3 regions of the Specibacter sp. AOP5-B1-6 genome follow, and region 2 is predicted to be linked to each of the others. Evidence: predicted binding sites of a transcription regulator. Region 2 holds the regulator's gene; each other region holds the start of a gene.
What was found. The regulator Rex, encoded in region 2, represses fermentation and respiration genes when NADH is low (regulators of the CRP and FNR family bind a similar motif). The targets are predictions, from matches to a motif close to CTTGTGAANNNNTTCACAAG.
Positions count from the first base shown of each region.

Region 1 (5,320 bases), on a different contig from region 2:
TTGACGCCGTCCGGGCCAGCGATGCCGATGTGTACGTCACAGCCGATCTGCGCCACCACCCGGCGTCGGAAGCCCGTGAAGCGCGGACGGACGGCAAACCTTTCCTCATCGACCTCTCCCATTTTGCCAGCGAATGGCTGTGGCTCCCCGCCGCGGCCAGGGCACTGGGCAACGTCCTCGCAGACCAGGGTTTTGCAGCTGAACTGGTCGTAAGCCAGACAAACACGGACCCGTGGGATTTTATTCTCACCCCCGGCAACTAGGCTTGCCTGTAGGAACAACCACCACTTGATGTAGCAGGAGGACTTACATGGCCAAGGCAGCACCGGGCGAGCAGATGCGTTTGTTGGATGTTCAGGTACTTGACGGGAAACTACGGGGCCTCGACGTCCAGGCCAAGGCGCTGAAGGATGACCCCCGGCTTCCGGATCTCCACGCCGGGGTCACGGTTGCCAAGAGCGACCTCGTGGTCCTCGGCACCGCAGTCAGCGACGCCCAGCGCTCCCTGACGAAGGCTGAAGACGACGTGGCTGCGGTAGTGGCACGCATCGAACGCGACGAGGCGAAGCTGAACAGCGGCACCGGCCTGTCAAAGGACCTGATGGCACTGCAAAGTGAGATCGAGTCGCTGAACAAGCGCCGCGGTGACCTTGAGGACACCGAATTGGAGGCCATGGAGGCGTTCGAGGAGGCAACTGCCAAGGCACAGGCAGAACGGGATCTCGTGGCCCAGATGCAGTCGGTTCTCGATGAAGTCCTTGACGAGGTGCGCAGCAAATTGGGTGCCCTGAAAATGGAGCGCGACGCCACACTGGCCGAACGGGCCGAACTGGCGGCCACCTTCGCGCCGGAACTGATGACTATCTACGACCGGGCGCTGGCGAAATACGGTGTGGGCGCAGCCCGCCTGTTCCACGGCAAATCAGAAGGGTCCGGCATGCAGCTCAGTGCCGGCGACCTGGTCGACATCAAAAAGGCGAGCCCGGACACTATCGTCTTCTGCCCGGACTCCGGCGCCATCCTCGTCCGCTCGGAGGACTGGGGATAAAACCGCACACGGCGCCCGGCCGTCTGCACCACCTGGAGATTTGGGTGCAGGAGTACGGCTGGGCCAAGCAAAGCCTGGGCTGGCTGCTGGAGGAACTGGGCTACACCTTGGTTTCCGAATGGGGTCATGGCGGCAGCTGGCAGGGTGCCGGGGAATACATTGTGCTCGAATCAGGACCCGATGTTGCCGGGCCGCACGAACGCCGCCGCGCAGGACTGAACCATCTCGCCCTTGCCGCCGGTCCGGCGTCGAACGTCGATGCCCTGGCCGACGCCGCCTTGGGCCACGGGTGGACGCTCATGTTTGCCGACAGGCACCCGTACGCGGGAGGGCCCGGACACTACGCGGCCTACCTGGAAAACCAGGACGGCTTCGAAGTTGAACTGGTGGCCGGCGAAAATTAGCCGCCGCCCGCCCCGCACACTCCCGCCCGCAATTCGAGTTTGCAGATATTGGACGAAAATCAACGAAAATCGGCCAGAATGGTCCAACAACTGCAAAGTGGAATCCGCGTCATGGATGCTCCGCTACGGATTTCTCCGGGGGAGGGGCGGTCAGTCCGCCAGAATGATGTTCAGGGCGTGCGCCTTGCGGGCCGTGCCAGCCACGAGCTCCACCGTCCACTTTTCCCCGGCCGCCCTGGCCAGCTGGGCGGGTGTCTCGGGAGCCTTGCCGCGGCGGGTCAGCAAATGCCGGGCCAGCTCGCCGCGGGTGTGCTTGGCAAAGTGTGAGACCACCTTGCGGGTGCCGTCGCGCTCGGTAAAAACGTTGACGGCAACAGTGCGATCGGCATCCGGCACCCACGCCGCCGCATACGTGCTGGAGCGGCAATCCACGAGCAGCTGCCCTTCCGCGGGCCCCGACAACGCAGCCGCCAGCAGGGGCTTCCAGTAGCTCGCCAACTTGCCCAACCCGGGCAGCCCCACAGCCATCGACAACCGGTACGCCGGGATCCTGTCCGCGAAACCAACGGCACCCCACAATCCCGAGACAACCACGACGGCGGAATCGGCCTTGCGCTTTTGGCCCGCCGTCAGGCTTTGGTAGCCCAGGGCGTCAAAGAGCACTCCCGTGTAAATGCTGTGCGCCGGCGCTGCCGGCTCATGGGCCAGGCGGGTGTTCCGAATGACTTCATGGAGCAGCGAGGAGCCCACGCCCAGCCGGGTCAAGGCGTCGTCTTCCCCGGACACGGCGGCCAAGGCTGCTGCGACATCCTGCCTGGCCGAGGTCAGCTCGGGAAAGCTCAGTTCGGCGAGGTCGACGGGGGCGCCAGCGTCGGCAGGGGTCTTACCTTCAGAGGGGGGAAGCAAAATCAGCACCGTTCGAGCTTAGCCGGTCGGCCGATCCCCTAATGCACGCAGGATCGCATTGCTGCGAGAGCGTTTCGGAATATCGCCCCATTGCTGCGAGAGCGTTTCGGGGTGGGCGGGGCAGGAGGTGGGGTGCGCGAGGCTGTGGACCGGTCTAGTGAACCGTCTCACCTAACTCGCCGGTAACATGCGTGCGCTGTCAGACTTGAGAGGCTTGAACCAAGGGTGTTTTGAGCTGGAAGAGGATAATTACGTGGTGCAAGAACTCGTGGCAAACAACAGCGACGCCGTCCTGGATTCCTGGATCGGACGGGAAACCATGGCGGAAGCGATGATTCCGCTCATTGGCAAGCTGTACCGGGAAAACAATGTCCTGACCAACATTCACGGCCGCTCGCTGATCAACCAATCAGTCATCAGCCTGCTCAAGGCCCACCGCTTTGCCCGCCAGATCGACGAGGTGGAACTGCCGGTGGAAGAAACCCTGCCGCTGCTGCAGGCGCTCGTCACCCTGGAACTGGGTGCCGCTTCGCTTGACCTGGCCCGGCTCAACGCAGGCTTCAAGGCCTCGGGCGGGACCAGCCTTGAGGCGTTCCTCCGCACGGAACTGGCCGACGTCGTCGACCGTTTCGGTGCCGACGAACGCACCAGCACCGACGTGGTCCTGTACGGTTTCGGACGCATCGGGCGCCTGCTGGCCCGCATCCTCATTGAACACTCCGGCGGCGGCCACGGACTGCGCCTGCGCGCCATTGTGGTGCGCAGGGGCGGCGACATGGACCTGACCAAGCGTGCCAGCCTGCTGCGCCGCGACTCCGTCCACGGCCCCTTCAATGGCACGATCACGGTGGACCAGGAACGCAACATCATCCAGGCCAACGGCATCGCCATCCAGGTTATCTACTCGGACAGCCCGGCCACCATCGACTACACCGGCTTCGGCATCCACGACGCCCTGGTGGTCGACAACACCGGCCGCTGGCGCGACGAGGAAGGACTCTCCCAGCACCTGAAGAGCACCGGCGTGTCCCGTGTCCTGCTGACGGCCCCGGGCAAGGGCTCCCTGAAAAACATTGTGCACGGCATCAACCACGGCACCATCGCGCCGGAAGACAAGATCGTCACGGCGGCCTCCTGCACCACCAACGCCATCACCCCGGTGCTGAAGGTCCTGAACGACAGATACGGCATCGTCCACGGCCACGTTGAGACGGTGCACTCGTTCACGAACGACCAGAACCTGACGGACAACTTCCACAAGGGGGACAGGCGCGGCCGCTCGGCTGCCCTGAACATGGTCCTGACCGAGACCGGCGCCGCGAAGGCCGTGGCCAAGGCGCTGCCCGAACTCGAAGGTAAGCTGTCCGGAAACTCCATCCGCGTCCCCACCCCCAACGTGTCGATGGCGATCTTGAACCTGACCCTTGAAAACGGCACCACCAAGGATGAGGTCAACACCTACCTGCGCGACATCTCGCTGCACTCCGGCCTGCGCAAGCAAATCGACTTCATCGATTCCCCCGAGGTCGTCTCCAGCGACTTCGTCGGCTCCCGGCGCGCCGGAATCGTTGACGGCCTGGCCACCATCAGCTCCGACAAGCACCTGGTCCTCTACGTTTGGTATGACAACGAATTTGGCTACAGCTGCCAGGTGGTCCGGGTCATGGAGGAAATGGCCGGGGTTCACCCGCGCGCCTTCCCGGCCCTGGAAACGGCTGCCGAGCCGGCCACAGCGCTGGCCTGACCCAGACACCTCCTGACCGTGGCACCAAGGGTGCGGTTCGGCGTCGGACATCAAAGCCCGACGCCGAACCGCACCTTATATTCTCCGGCTGCCTGGGTTCTGGCTGCTTCAGTTCCCGCTGTCTGGGTTCCGGCTGCCGCCGTGAGCGCTCCCGCAGTGCGCAGTGCCGGCGGGCCGCCGCTAGGCAGTGAGGAACGCGACCAGGGCGTCGAAGGCGATCTGCCAGCCGGCTGTCGTGCCCTCGTACTGCTCGGGCGACAGGTGGCCGCCGGTCTGGCTGAAGCGCATCTCCGTGCCCCCGTCGACCGCGGTGAGGATCACGGTGAGCAGCTCGCGGTCACTGCCGGCTTCGTCGGTATGGTCATGACGAGCTTGTTCGGGCGGTCGACCTCGAGATACTCGCCGCGCCAATGAAAGTCGGGCATGCCGTTGCCGAGGATCATGGTGGCCTTCCAGAGCCCGCCTTCGCGAACATCCATGGACAGGGACTCCAGCGGGACCACGATGTCGGGCCCGCCCCACCAGGTGGCGAAGGATGTCGGCGTCACCCAGGCGTCGAAGACTGACTCGGGCGGCACGGAAAATATCCGGGTGACGGTGGAGCCTGTTGTTTCAACCATTGCTCTTGCCTTTCATTTCTTGTGTGAGGTGTTGCTCCAAAGCATCGAAGCTTTGGTCCCAGAATCGGCGGTAGTCGTCGATCCAGTCGGCCGCAGGGGCGAGCGCGGCGGCATTCAACCGCGCCGGCCGCCACTGGGCGTTGCGCCCGCGGGCAATCAATTCCGCCTTCTCGAGCACCTGGAGGTGCTTGGAGATGGCGGGCAGGCTCATGGCGAACGGTGCCGCAATGTCTTTGACGGTGGCCTCGCCACGCGAAAGCATCGCAAGGATTGCGCGCCTGGTTGGATCAGCCAGTGCCGAAAAGGTCCTGCTGAGCTCGTCGGTTTCCATGAACTGATAATAAACCTGTTGGCTAATTAACCGCTAGGTTAAATGACCGATTTTTTGCGACATCTTTTTCGAGTCCGGGACCGCGTCCGGGACCAAAGCGTGGGCGTTGGGCCCGTCGTCGAACATTGCCTGGCGAGACGGTAGACTTGTTCACTGGATAGGGCAGCTAGGCAACCGCGAGTCACGCAAGTGGCTCGAGGAACGTCCGGGCTCCACAGGACAGGGTGGTGGGTAACACCCACTCGGGGCAACCCGCAGGAAAGTGCC
Region 1 is NZ_JBQSVT010000020.1:57,965-63,284, forward strand. It holds gene ACT3TS_RS11780 (Nif3-like dinuclear metal center hexameric protein) at 1-263, shown strand, start outside; gene ACT3TS_RS11785 (zinc ribbon domain-containing protein) at 311-1,048, shown strand; gene ACT3TS_RS11790 (VOC family protein) at 1,081-1,452, shown strand; gene ACT3TS_RS11795 (YaaA family protein) at 1,603-2,367, opposite strand; gene ACT3TS_RS11800 (glyceraldehyde-3-phosphate dehydrogenase) at 2,612-4,102, shown strand; gene ACT3TS_RS11805 (hypothetical protein) at 4,283-4,423, opposite strand; gene ACT3TS_RS11810 (SRPBCC family protein) at 4,420-4,722, opposite strand; gene ACT3TS_RS11815 (ArsR/SmtB family transcription factor) at 4,715-5,053, opposite strand; RNA gene rnpB (RNase P RNA component class A) at 5,212-5,320, shown strand, end outside.
Region 1: the regulator Rex is predicted to act here: its motif matches at 2,513-2,532, upstream of ACT3TS_RS11800 (glyceraldehyde-3-phosphate dehydrogenase).

Region 2 (5,320 bases):
CGCGCGCCCGCCGCACCGCATAGGCGCGAATGAGTTCGCGAATTCGCGCCCGAAAAACCGGGCTGTGAAGAAACAACTTTCACATAAGCACCATCTGCACCTAGAGTTGGCGTACGAGCAGAAGGTGCCGCGTGCCCGCACCTGGATCTTTTCTAATGAAAAATGGATACCGAGGACAGCGATGACGCAGGAGCAGAATTTCTCCGATGTGAACTTTTTGACGGTTCAGGAAGTGGCCGAGCTCATGCGCGTGTCCAAAATGACCGTCTACCGCCTGGTTCATGCCGGTGAACTGCCCGCCGTCCGTTTTGGCCGGTCATATCGGGTGCCGGCCAACGCCGTCGAAAGCTTCCTGCGCTCTGCCGTGGTGGATGGCACAGAGACGCATGGGCCCGCCGGTTCGGCGCATACAGGGTAAAGGCGGTACCCTAGGAAAGATCCATTTTCGGCTTTGACCGATTCCTGCGATCGGTCAACCTAATCGTTTACGGCCTCATCCGAGGTTGTTCTATGCAGTTTGTGAGGAACTTTCATGGGTTCAGTAGTTAAGAAGCGCCGCAAGCGGATGTCCAAGAAGAAGCACCGTAAGCAGCTTCGCAAGACGCGTCACCAGCGTCGCAACAAGAAGTAAAGCTTCTTCTTCGCAAAAATGCCCGTTCACCGTAGAGGTGTGCGGGTGTTTTTTATGCCCAGGCACGACGCCGGGTCGTCCAGCGGGTGCCCCGCCCGCCAGCGCAGTGCCCGCCCACGCCGTGGGCCACGCTGGGGTCGCCTTGCGCTGGGTGGTTAGCGTTTGCGCACCATGGCGATGCCCTTCCACAGTCCGTAGACCACGCCCGCACCTGTGGCTGCCTTCAGGCCCACGGTGGCGGCGCGGCGCCCGGAACGGTAATCGTAGATGGGCCAGTTGTTGTCCCGCGCATGCTTGCGCAGCTTGGCGTCCGGGTTGATGGCCACCGGATTGCCCACCGCCGTGAGCAGTGGGATGTCATTGTAGGAATCGCTGTAGGCCCAGCTGCGGGAAAGGTCCAAACCCTCACTTTCGGCCAGCGCGCGAACTGCACGGCCCTTGGCCGACCCATGCAGGATTTCACCCACGAGGCGGCCCGTGTAGACGCCGTCTTCAACCTCGGCAACGGTGCCCAGTGCGCCTGTGAGGTTGAGCCGGGCGGCAATGACGCCCGCCACTTCCACCGGGGTCGCCGTCACGAGCCACACTTGACGGCCGGATTTCAGGTGCTCTTGTGTCAGCGCCTTCGTGCCGGGCCAGATCTTGGATTCGATCATCTCGTCGTAGACTTCTTCGCCAAGTTCACGGACAAAATCCGCGCTGATTCCGGCGGCCAGTTTTTGCGCAGAGTCCTGGACAGAATGAACATCATTCATGTTCTCGCCGCGCATGATGAATTTGGTTTGCTTCCACGCGAAGCCCGCAACATCCTGCAGGGTAAAGGCGTGCTTTTGATACATTTTGCGGGCCACATGGAACAAGCTGGCGCCCTTCATCAACGTGTTGTCCACATCGAAGAAAGCAGCCTCACCCTGGTGCTGCTCAGTGGTCGAGGCGGCCTCGGCACTGTTGGTAGTCACGTCGGGCATGGGACGAGTCTAGTCAATCCAGTCCCGGCGTGCCCGTTCCGCCACCTGCCGCAGCGGTTAACTGTGGTGAAACTTTCATTTGCTGTGTGGGGCCGGCTCAAGGCCCGGCATGCCTCGCCTGCCGCCGTGACACACGGGCATGCGTCACCCGGTGCCGCCACTGGGTACCGTTGTAGTCATGGAACCTGCTGCCAACAACCCGGTCACACGCAACACCGCCGCACCCGCCGCACCCGCCGCACCCGCCGACCCTGCCGAAAGCCCTGCCGACGGAGCCGCCGGCCCCAAGACGGGCGCCGGCGAGCCGCTCCTGGAGCTGGTCACCCGGGCCGGCTGCCACCTGTGCGATGACGCACGAGCTGTCGTCACGGAAGTCGCGGGAGCACTTGGCATGTCCTGGAGCGAGGTCTCCATTGACGACGACCCCGAACTGTCAGCACGATTCGGGGAGGAAGTGCCCGTCGTGCTTGTCGATGGCGTCCAGCGGGACTTTTGGCACATCGACCCGAACCGGCTGCGCAGCGTTCTCGGCCGTGCACTGGCCGGACAGTAGTCTCCCGCAGCGCTGTCGCAGCGCGGCCACCATGCCCGTGTCCGGGCAGGCGCACACGCAACCAAGGCGGGTCCTTGCTTTTGGCTGTGGACGGGCCACGCCATACAGTGGTTGCAGGCCGCTGCGGACCTTGCTGACACATGTTCAGCATCTGGACCCGGCCATAGTTTGAGAATGTGGAGTGAAGCCTTGACCTCAGCGCAGACCCCGGAAGAACCGACGGCGGAGCCGGCCCGGCGGCTGCCGCCTGCAACGGTCTCGCGGCTGACGCTGTATCTTCGTACGCTCAATGCCCTGCTGACCGAGGGCACCGAGAGCGTGTCGTCCGAGGCACTTGCCGAGTCGGCTGGAGTGGGGTCGGCAAATGTTCGCAAGGACCTTTCCTACCTTGGCTCTTACGGGACCCGCGGTGTTGGGTATGACGTGGCGAACCTGAGTCGCAAAATTGCCCAGGCACTCGGATTGACCCACGAATGGCGCGTCGCCATTGTTGGTGCCGGCAACCTGGGCCGTGCACTGGCCCGTTACGCTGGATTTGAATCACGGGGCTTTGACGTCGTGGCCCTGCTTGACGCCGACCAGATGATCATCGGCAACGAAATTGGCTGGCTGCGCGTCAGTGACGTCGCAAACCTGGAAAACGTGGTCAAGTCCGCCCGCGTCAACATGGTCGTCCTGGCACTGCCGGCAGCCGTGGCGCAGTCTGTTTGCGACAGGGTGGTGGCGGCGGGCGTCCGCAGCATCCTGAGCTTCGCCCCCGTGGCCCTGACCGTGCCGGAGCATGTGAACCTGCGCAAGGTGGACATGGCCACCGAACTGCAAATTTTGGCCTATCACGCCCAGCGCCTGCAGGAGCCCCGGCTGGAACCGGACAGCCCGGAACGGGCCAGACTGGAACCGGACAGCCTGGAACAGGACAGGCCCGGCGCCTGAGTCCGATGCCCGGGGCAGAAGGCGACAACTGGGTCAGCCAGTGCCCGCTGCCCCAACCAGCCAGTGCCCGGCGCCCGGAGGTTACTGGGCCGCGGTCAGAGCCTGCAGGTCAGCGTTTCTGGGTGCCGCGTCGTGCTTTGTGCGCCAGGAAGAACTCCTTGGCTGGGGACCTGAACAGCATGAACACGGCAACCAGTCCCAAAACTATGCGGGCGCCGGAGTAAAACGAATACGATCCGCCTTCAGGCACCAGCGCAATCGAGATGATGGCAAGGACGAGGGCCGTGATTCGGGCCCAGTTTCTCCCGCGGCGCAGCTTGGCAGCAATCCAAAAGTACCCGAGGACACAGATGGCTTGAATCACCGCCATGAACGCTGCCACCGTGGTGAACAGTTGTTGTTCGGTGACGGCGGCAGCAGCTTCCGGATTGGTGTCCATGGCCTGTCCGACTGTTGAACGCAGCAGTTCCTGCCCGGCGGGAGTTGTCATGGCGAACGCCCAAATAACGAGTGCAACAAGCTGCAGGACTCCGGCTGCCATGATCAGCCTGGTGGCGAGCACCACCCTGTTGGGAGGCGCCAAAGGTGCTCCGGTGTCGGCAGGCAGGCCGGGCTGCTGGCCTTGAAAGCCGGGATAAGACGGCGCCGCCGGCAAGGCTGACGGGGGAGTGAGGCCCTTCTGCGCGTCCTTCACGTCCTGGGGCGGTTCCCATCCGGCTGGTGCGTACTGCCCATAGCGTGGCACGCCTGGGGCGATCTCGCCGTAGCTTCCCGGGCGGGTGGTGGGGTGCTCTTCGGGTTCTTCACCGGGGGTGGTCATGACAGCTGCTCTTTCAGTGTGGCCGAGCGGGGCTTGGCCGAGTTCAGTGTTGCCGGGTGCCCGGCCGGTGGGGCTGGCCGAGCGGGTGCGCCGGCCGCCGGCCAGAAATGGAAAAAGGCCGCGGCAGGGTTTGATACAAACCCTACGCGACCTCTTCCAGCACAACCACCTGCCCCGTTGAATGAGAGCGGCACGGCGTCAAAGCTGCGTACTGAAACTGCGTGCTGAAGCTACTGGCTGACGCCCCTGTGTCGGGAATTGAGCCAGGCAGTGGATTCCGGCAGCCACATCAACACGGCGGCCACAACGCTTAACAAGCCGCTGCCGCCATTGCCGGTAATGAGCAGGACGATGCTGATGAGTGCCACTGCTGACAGTGCCCACCGGGCCCACTGCATGCCTTCCTTGAGCTTCATGGCGCAAACAACGATCGCAGCGATCAGCACCAGCGAAATGATGGAGACCACAATTCCCCGGACCCCTGAACCACGGAAATATGACGAGCTTAAGAGGAAGAGCGAACCGACGAAGGCGAAGAAAGTGAAAAAGAGCCAAATCGCAGCCGTCACCAGCCAGATGATGTAGGAGATCTTCAGCAGCTGGGGCAGGCCGTCCATCTTGAACATTCCGGAAAAGCCGCCAACAGGCAAGACATCCTGCATTGAACGGGGCATATCCTTGGGCAACTCAAAATTGGAGTTGGCGGGTTGCGGCCCGCCGGGCTGTTGATAACCGGGTTGCTGGTACTGCTGCCCGCCCGGAGGCTGGTTGCCGGGCTGTTGGTAGCCCGGCGGTGGATAAGCTGCCGGGGGCTGCTGGTAGCCCGGGGGCTGTCCGCCCGACTGCTGGTAACCCGGGGGCTGACCGCCCGACTGTTCGTATCCGGGCGGGGGTTGTGCGGCACCGCCTTGACTGCCGGCACCGCCTTGATGGCCGGCGTCGTGGTTTGGGGGAGCATTTGGATCGGGCTGGGAACCATAACCGGGAGGAGATGGCTGCGAGCCGGGCTGCTCGGGACCTGGGAACTCATTCGGTGTGCTCATACGATGAACCCTAGTCCCGGGCGGAACGGTTGTATAGGTGTGCAAAATGGCAGCAAAATGCCGGTCCGCCACAGTGTGCGAACCGGCATTGAAACCCGTCGGTCAAGAAGGGTCAGTGCGTTGCGGAAACGCTATGCTGCCTTCACGAATGCCACGTCGAGGGTGATGGTGACCTTGTCGGAAACCAGCACGCCGCCGGCTTCCAGGGCTGCGTTCCAGGTCAGGCCGAATTCCTTGCGGCTGATGATGGTCTTGGCTTCGAAGCCTGCGCGGGTGGCGCCGAACGGGTCAACGGCAACACCGTTGAATTCGCCCTTGAAGGTGACGGTCTTGGTGATGCCGCGGATGGTCAGCTCGCCTGTCAGTTCAAAG
Region 2 is NZ_JBQSVT010000003.1:5,679-10,998, reverse strand. It holds gene ACT3TS_RS02130 (3-deoxy-7-phosphoheptulonate synthase) at 1-23, shown strand, start outside; gene ACT3TS_RS02125 (helix-turn-helix domain-containing protein) at 182-418, shown strand; gene ACT3TS_RS02120 (30S ribosomal protein bS22) at 533-631, shown strand; gene ACT3TS_RS02115 (HAD family hydrolase) at 787-1,599, opposite strand; gene ACT3TS_RS02110 (glutaredoxin family protein) at 1,778-2,152, shown strand; gene ACT3TS_RS02105 (redox-sensing transcriptional repressor Rex) at 2,327-3,085, shown strand; gene ACT3TS_RS02100 (hypothetical protein) at 3,195-3,905, opposite strand; gene ACT3TS_RS02095 (hypothetical protein) at 4,136-4,567, opposite strand; gene ACT3TS_RS02090 (YceI family protein) at 5,080-5,320, opposite strand, start outside.

Region 3 (5,320 bases), on a different contig from region 2:
GGCCTGAGTTGAAGACGTCGGGCGGGCAGCTCATGGGCTCCACGGCCAGGCCGATCCGGTTCAGGTGGGGTTCGGGACGGTCGGCCGTGTGGATCTGCACCCATGGCAGGACGGCAGGGTTCCAGCGCATGAGGACGCCGGTCCCTTCGGCGGAGAGCAGCCGCACTTCAACGTCGTCGCCGCCCTCCTTCTCGGCAGTGTCCCGGGCCGGCGCCAGACCTGTGTAGGCATGGTCGATCTCGGTGCTGCCCAGGGCCCGTGGCTGCTGGAAGTCGAGGCGGCCGCCGTCGTGGTTGTCGACGGTGGCAAGCGTGGTGGGCAGCAGCCTGTCGGCGGTGACACCCAGAACCTGTGCGGCCGGCAGCTCCAGCGTCCACTGATCCACGGGTCCGCTTCCTGCGACCAGGTAGGGGTGCGGGGCAACACCGTAGGGTGCCGGCTTGGTGCCGGGGCCCGCCCACATTGCGCGCCGAAATGTGCCAGTCAAGGCCTGCGTCGCTGAGTGTGTACGCCACCTGGACATCCAGCCGGTGCGGGTACCCGGCCTGCGGTTCGAGCACGGTGCCAAGGACGACGCCCGACGGTGCCTGTTCCAGCAGTTTCCACTCGTTCCAGAGCACCAGGCCGTGGAGGGCCGTCATGCGGTCAGTCTCGTTGATGCCCAGCTGCTCATTGTCGCCATTGAAGGTGTAGGCGCCGTCGGCGATGCGGTTGGGCCAGGGAACAAGATTGGCTCCCCGGTAACCGGGACGGAGCTCCCCGGCTGCAAACGGCACCACAAGGTTGCGCCCGTTGTGCGTGAGCGAGCGCAGCGTGGCGCCCACCGACGCGATTACGGCGCGGTAGCGGCCTGATTCAAGGGTGAACTGGACACCTGACGCGGGATGGCTGGAAATGGTTGACATGCGTTTTCCTCTGCGAGAATGAGTGTGAGTGTCTTACGGTTGTAGCACGAATGATTTTAAAGTTTGGAGACAGCGCCGGGGCCGATTCCCCGGCGTCAACCATGCCGGGCAGTGCCGGAGAACAGGCTGACAATGACTGACCACGTTTCGTCGAACGACCGCCCTCCCGTCATGGAAGACGTGGCTGCTAGGGCAGGGGTGTCGCACCAAACAGTCTCCCGGGTGATCAACAACCATCCCAATGTCAGTGCCAAGACGCGCACGGTGGTGGAAGCCGCCATCGCCGAGCTTGGTTACCGGCGCAATACAGCGGCACGGCAGCTGGTGACCCGGCGCTCGGAGACCTTTGGCGTGGTGGCCCACAACATGGAGCATTACGGTCCGGCGCACATTCTGCTGGGCATCCAGGAAGCCGCTTACACAGCCGGCTATGCCGTCAACACCGTTGGGCTGCCGGATGTGAGCGAGAAGGCCATCAACGAGACGGTGGAATACCACCTGGCACATCAAGTCGACGCGCTCGTGGTCATTGCCCCGCAGGAAGAAATTGTGCGCACCATTGAACGACTGAACCCGGGCGTTCCGCTCGTTGCCATCGGTGACATTGGTGCGGCCGGGGTGCAAAGCGTTGGCGTCGACCAGCAGCGTGGCGGATGGCTGGCAACCCAGCACCTGATTGATCAGGGACACCGCAAGATTGCCCACATCATGGGCCCGGCCGACTGGCTTGACGCCCAGGCCCGGCGCCGCGGCTGGGAAGCAGCCCTGGCCGGTGCCGGTCTGGAGCCGGGCCCCCTGCTGGTGGGGGACTGGAGCGCCGAGTCCGGCTACGGTGCCGGGGAACAGCTGTTGGACAACAGCGAATGCTCCGCCGTCTTTGCCGCCAATGACCAGATGTCCCTTGGCGTGATCCGGGCCGCGTATGAGCGCAATTTGCGGCTGCCCCGCGATCTGTCCGTTGTTGGTTTTGATGACAGCCCCGAGTCTGGTTTTTATTTCCCGCCGCTGACGACCGTCCGGCAGGACTTTGCCGAACTGGGACGCCGCTGCGTTGGGATGATCCTTGACGGCATTTCCGGCAATGATCCGTTGTTTTCGGTGCGGATTCAACCCCACCTGATACTGCGGGCGAGCACCGGGCCGAGGCCTGTGGCACTGGCCCGCAGTTAGGCGGGGCAGCCTGCAGCGTGGAGAGGCCTGAAACGACGTCGCCGTTGTTAGCGCTAACAGATTTCATGCCCAATTATCCCTAAAATGGCGACCGGCGTATCCAAGTCACAAACTCCGCGTTGCAGTCCGAAAAATGGCGCACAGCGGGCCAGTGACCTTGCGATCTTAGGGGATTGTAGCTGGTTGCAGCCCGACCAGCAGGTATATCGGTGGCACCCTCGCGGTTTTCTTGGACTGACGGGAATGCGCCAGCTGCTGTTCGCATCGATGAACTCCCCTTGACTTGGGCAGGTGGAACGGTATTGTTAGCGTTCACAAGTGTATTTCTTTTGGCCACCTCCCATGGTGCGCCGGAAGCATCGGCTGAGAGGAAACCATGGGGACGCAGGAGTCTTACGTAATTGGCATTGATTACGGCACCCTGTCCGGGCGTGCAGTGGTGGTGCGCGTTCGCGACGGGGCCGAGCTTGCCTCCGCCGTCGTGGAGTATCCGCATGCCGTGGTGGAGCGGTCCTTGCCGGGCTCTGCTGAGAGGCTGCCGCCTGAATGGGCGCTGCAGGTCCCCGAGGACTACCGCCAGGTGCTCAAGCAGGCTGTGCCAGCGGCCGTCACCCAAGCGGGGATTGACCCGTCCGACGTCGTCGGCATCGGCACGGACTTCACCGCCTGCACCATGGTGCCCACCACAGCCGACGGCACTCCCTTGTGCGAACTGCCGGAGTTCGCCGCCGAACCGCACGCCTTTGTGAAGTTGTGGCGCCACCATGCGGCCCAGCCCCAGGCCGAGCGCATCAACGAGCTGGCCCGGCAACGCCAGGAAAGCTGGCTGCCGCGCTACGGCGGACTGATTTCCTCCGAATGGGAGTTTGCCAAGGGGCTGCAGCTGCTGGAGGAAGCACCCCGGGTGTACGCCGCCATGGACCACTGGGTTGAAGCCGCCGACTGGATCGTCTGGCAACTGACAGGCAGCTACGTGCGCAACGCCTGCACGGCCGGCTACAAGGGCATCCTGCAGGACGGCCGGTACCCGTCCAAGGATTTCCTGTCGGCGTTGAATCCGGATTTTGCCGGTTTTGTTGCGGACAAGGTTGACCACCCGATCGGCAGCCTGGGTGATTCTGCCGGCGGGCTCAGCGCCGAAGCCGCAGTCTGGACGGGCCTGCCCGAGGGCATCCCGGTCGCCGTGGGAAACGTTGACGCGCACGTCACGGCACCGGCGGCAAAGGCCGTCCAGCCCGGCCAGATGGTGGCCATCATGGGCACCTCAACCTGCCACGTCATGAGCTCCGATGAGCTCCGCGAAGTGCCAGGCATGTGCGGAGTCGTCGACGGCGGCATCATCCCGGGCCTGTACGGTTACGAGGCCGGCCAAAGCGGCGTCGGCGACATCTTCGGCTGGTTCATCAAGAACTCGGTGCCCGAGAGCTACCACGCCCATGCGGCAAAGCGCGGTGTTGGCATCCACGAATACCTGACCGCACTTGCCGAGCGGCAAAACATTGGCGAACACGGCCTTGTTGCCCTGGACTGGCACAGTGGGAACCGATCCGTCCTGGTTGACCATGAACTCTCCGGCGTGGTTGTCGGGCAGACCCTGGCCACCACACCCGAGGACGGTTACCGGGCGCTGCTGGAAGCAACAGCCTTCGGCGCCCGCGTCATTGTGGAGACGTTCAACGCCGCTGGTGTTCCCGTCACGGAATTCATCGTGGCCGGCGGGCTCATGAAGAACCAGCTGCTCATGCAAATTTATGCCGACGTGCTGAACCTGCCGCTGTCCACCATCGGATCAAGCCAGGGCCCCGCCTTGGGATCCGCCATCCATGCAGCAGTCGCGGCGGGCCGCTATCCCGACATCATGGCCGCCTCCGAAGCCATGGGCAGCGTGAACCGCGCAGTTGTCAGCCCCATCCCGGAAAACGTCGCCGCCTACAACGAGCTTTTTGCCGAATACCGCCTCCTGCATGACTACTTTGGCCGCGGCACCAACGACGTCATGCACCGGCTCAAGGCGATCGCCCGCAGGGCCCACAAGGTGGCAGTGGAGGTGACGGCATGAGCTGGTCAGCTGCCACCATGACCGCCGTCGCATCCCTGCGCAGTGAAGTGTGCCGCCTCCACGCCGAACTCGTCCGCTACGAACTGGTGGTGTGGACTGCCGGCAACGTCTCTGCCAGGGTTCCCGGCGAGGAACTGATGGTCATCAAGCCCTCGGGCATCGACTATGACGCACTCACCCCCGAATCCATGGTTGTCACTGACCTGCACGGAACCCCGGTCGACGGCGGATGGGGCAACCCTGCGCTGGCGCCGTCGTCCGACACGGCAGCACACGCCTACGTGTACAGGCACCTGCCGGAGGTGGGCGGCGTCGTGCACACCCACTCAAGCTACGCCACGGCCTGGGCCGTGCGCGGCGAGGCAATCCCGTGCGTGCTGACCATGATGGGCGACGAGTTTGGCGGGGAAATCCCCGTCGGACCGTTCGCCTTGATCGGGGACGACTCCATTGGCCGCGGCATCGTCGAGACGCTGGCGGGCTCCCGCTCGCCAGCCGTGTTGATGCAAAACCACGGACCCTTCACCATCGGCGCCACGGCCAAGGCCGCGGTGAAGGCCGCCGTGCTGTGCGAGGAAGTTGCCCGCACGGTGCATTTTGCCCGCGAGCTGGGTCCCATGATCCCCATCGACAGCACCCACATCGACAGCCTGCACCAGCGCTACCAAAACGTCTATGGACAGTAACCCACAATCCGCCTCCTGTCTCGAAGGAATGAACATGTCTTTGCAGTTAACCAATTCTCTGTCCGGATACGAAGTCTGGTTTCTGACCGGAAGCCAAAACCTCTACGGCGAGGAAACCCTGCGCCAGGTCGCCGAGCAGTCGGCTGAAGTGGTCAAGACGCTGCAGGAATCAACAGAGATTCCCGTCCGTGTTGTCTTTAAGGACGTGCTGAAGGATTCCGAGTCCATCCGCCGGGCCGCCATTGATGCCAACGCCGACGACAGGGTCATCGGCCTCATCGCCTGGATGCACACCTTCTCACCGGCCAAAATGTGGATTCGCGGGCTAAGCGAGCTGAACAAGCCGCTGCTGCACCTGCACACCCAGGCCAATGTGGCACTGCCGTGGGCGGAGATTGATTTTGACTTCATGAACCTGAACCAGGCAGCGCACGGCGACAGGGAATTTGGCTACATGCAGTCACGCATGGGCATCAGCCGGAAAACAGTGGTGGGCCACG
Region 3 is NZ_JBQSVT010000043.1:12,532-17,851, reverse strand. It holds gene ACT3TS_RS16575 (aldose epimerase family protein) at 1-487, opposite strand, end outside; partial or broken gene ACT3TS_RS16570 (aldose epimerase family protein) at 516-905, opposite strand; gene ACT3TS_RS16565 (LacI family DNA-binding transcriptional regulator) at 1,038-2,075, shown strand; gene araB (ribulokinase) at 2,452-4,134, shown strand; gene ACT3TS_RS16555 (L-ribulose-5-phosphate 4-epimerase) at 4,131-4,820, shown strand; gene araA (L-arabinose isomerase) at 4,855-5,320, shown strand, end outside.
Region 3: the regulator Rex is predicted to act here: its motif matches at 2,375-2,394, upstream of araB (ribulokinase).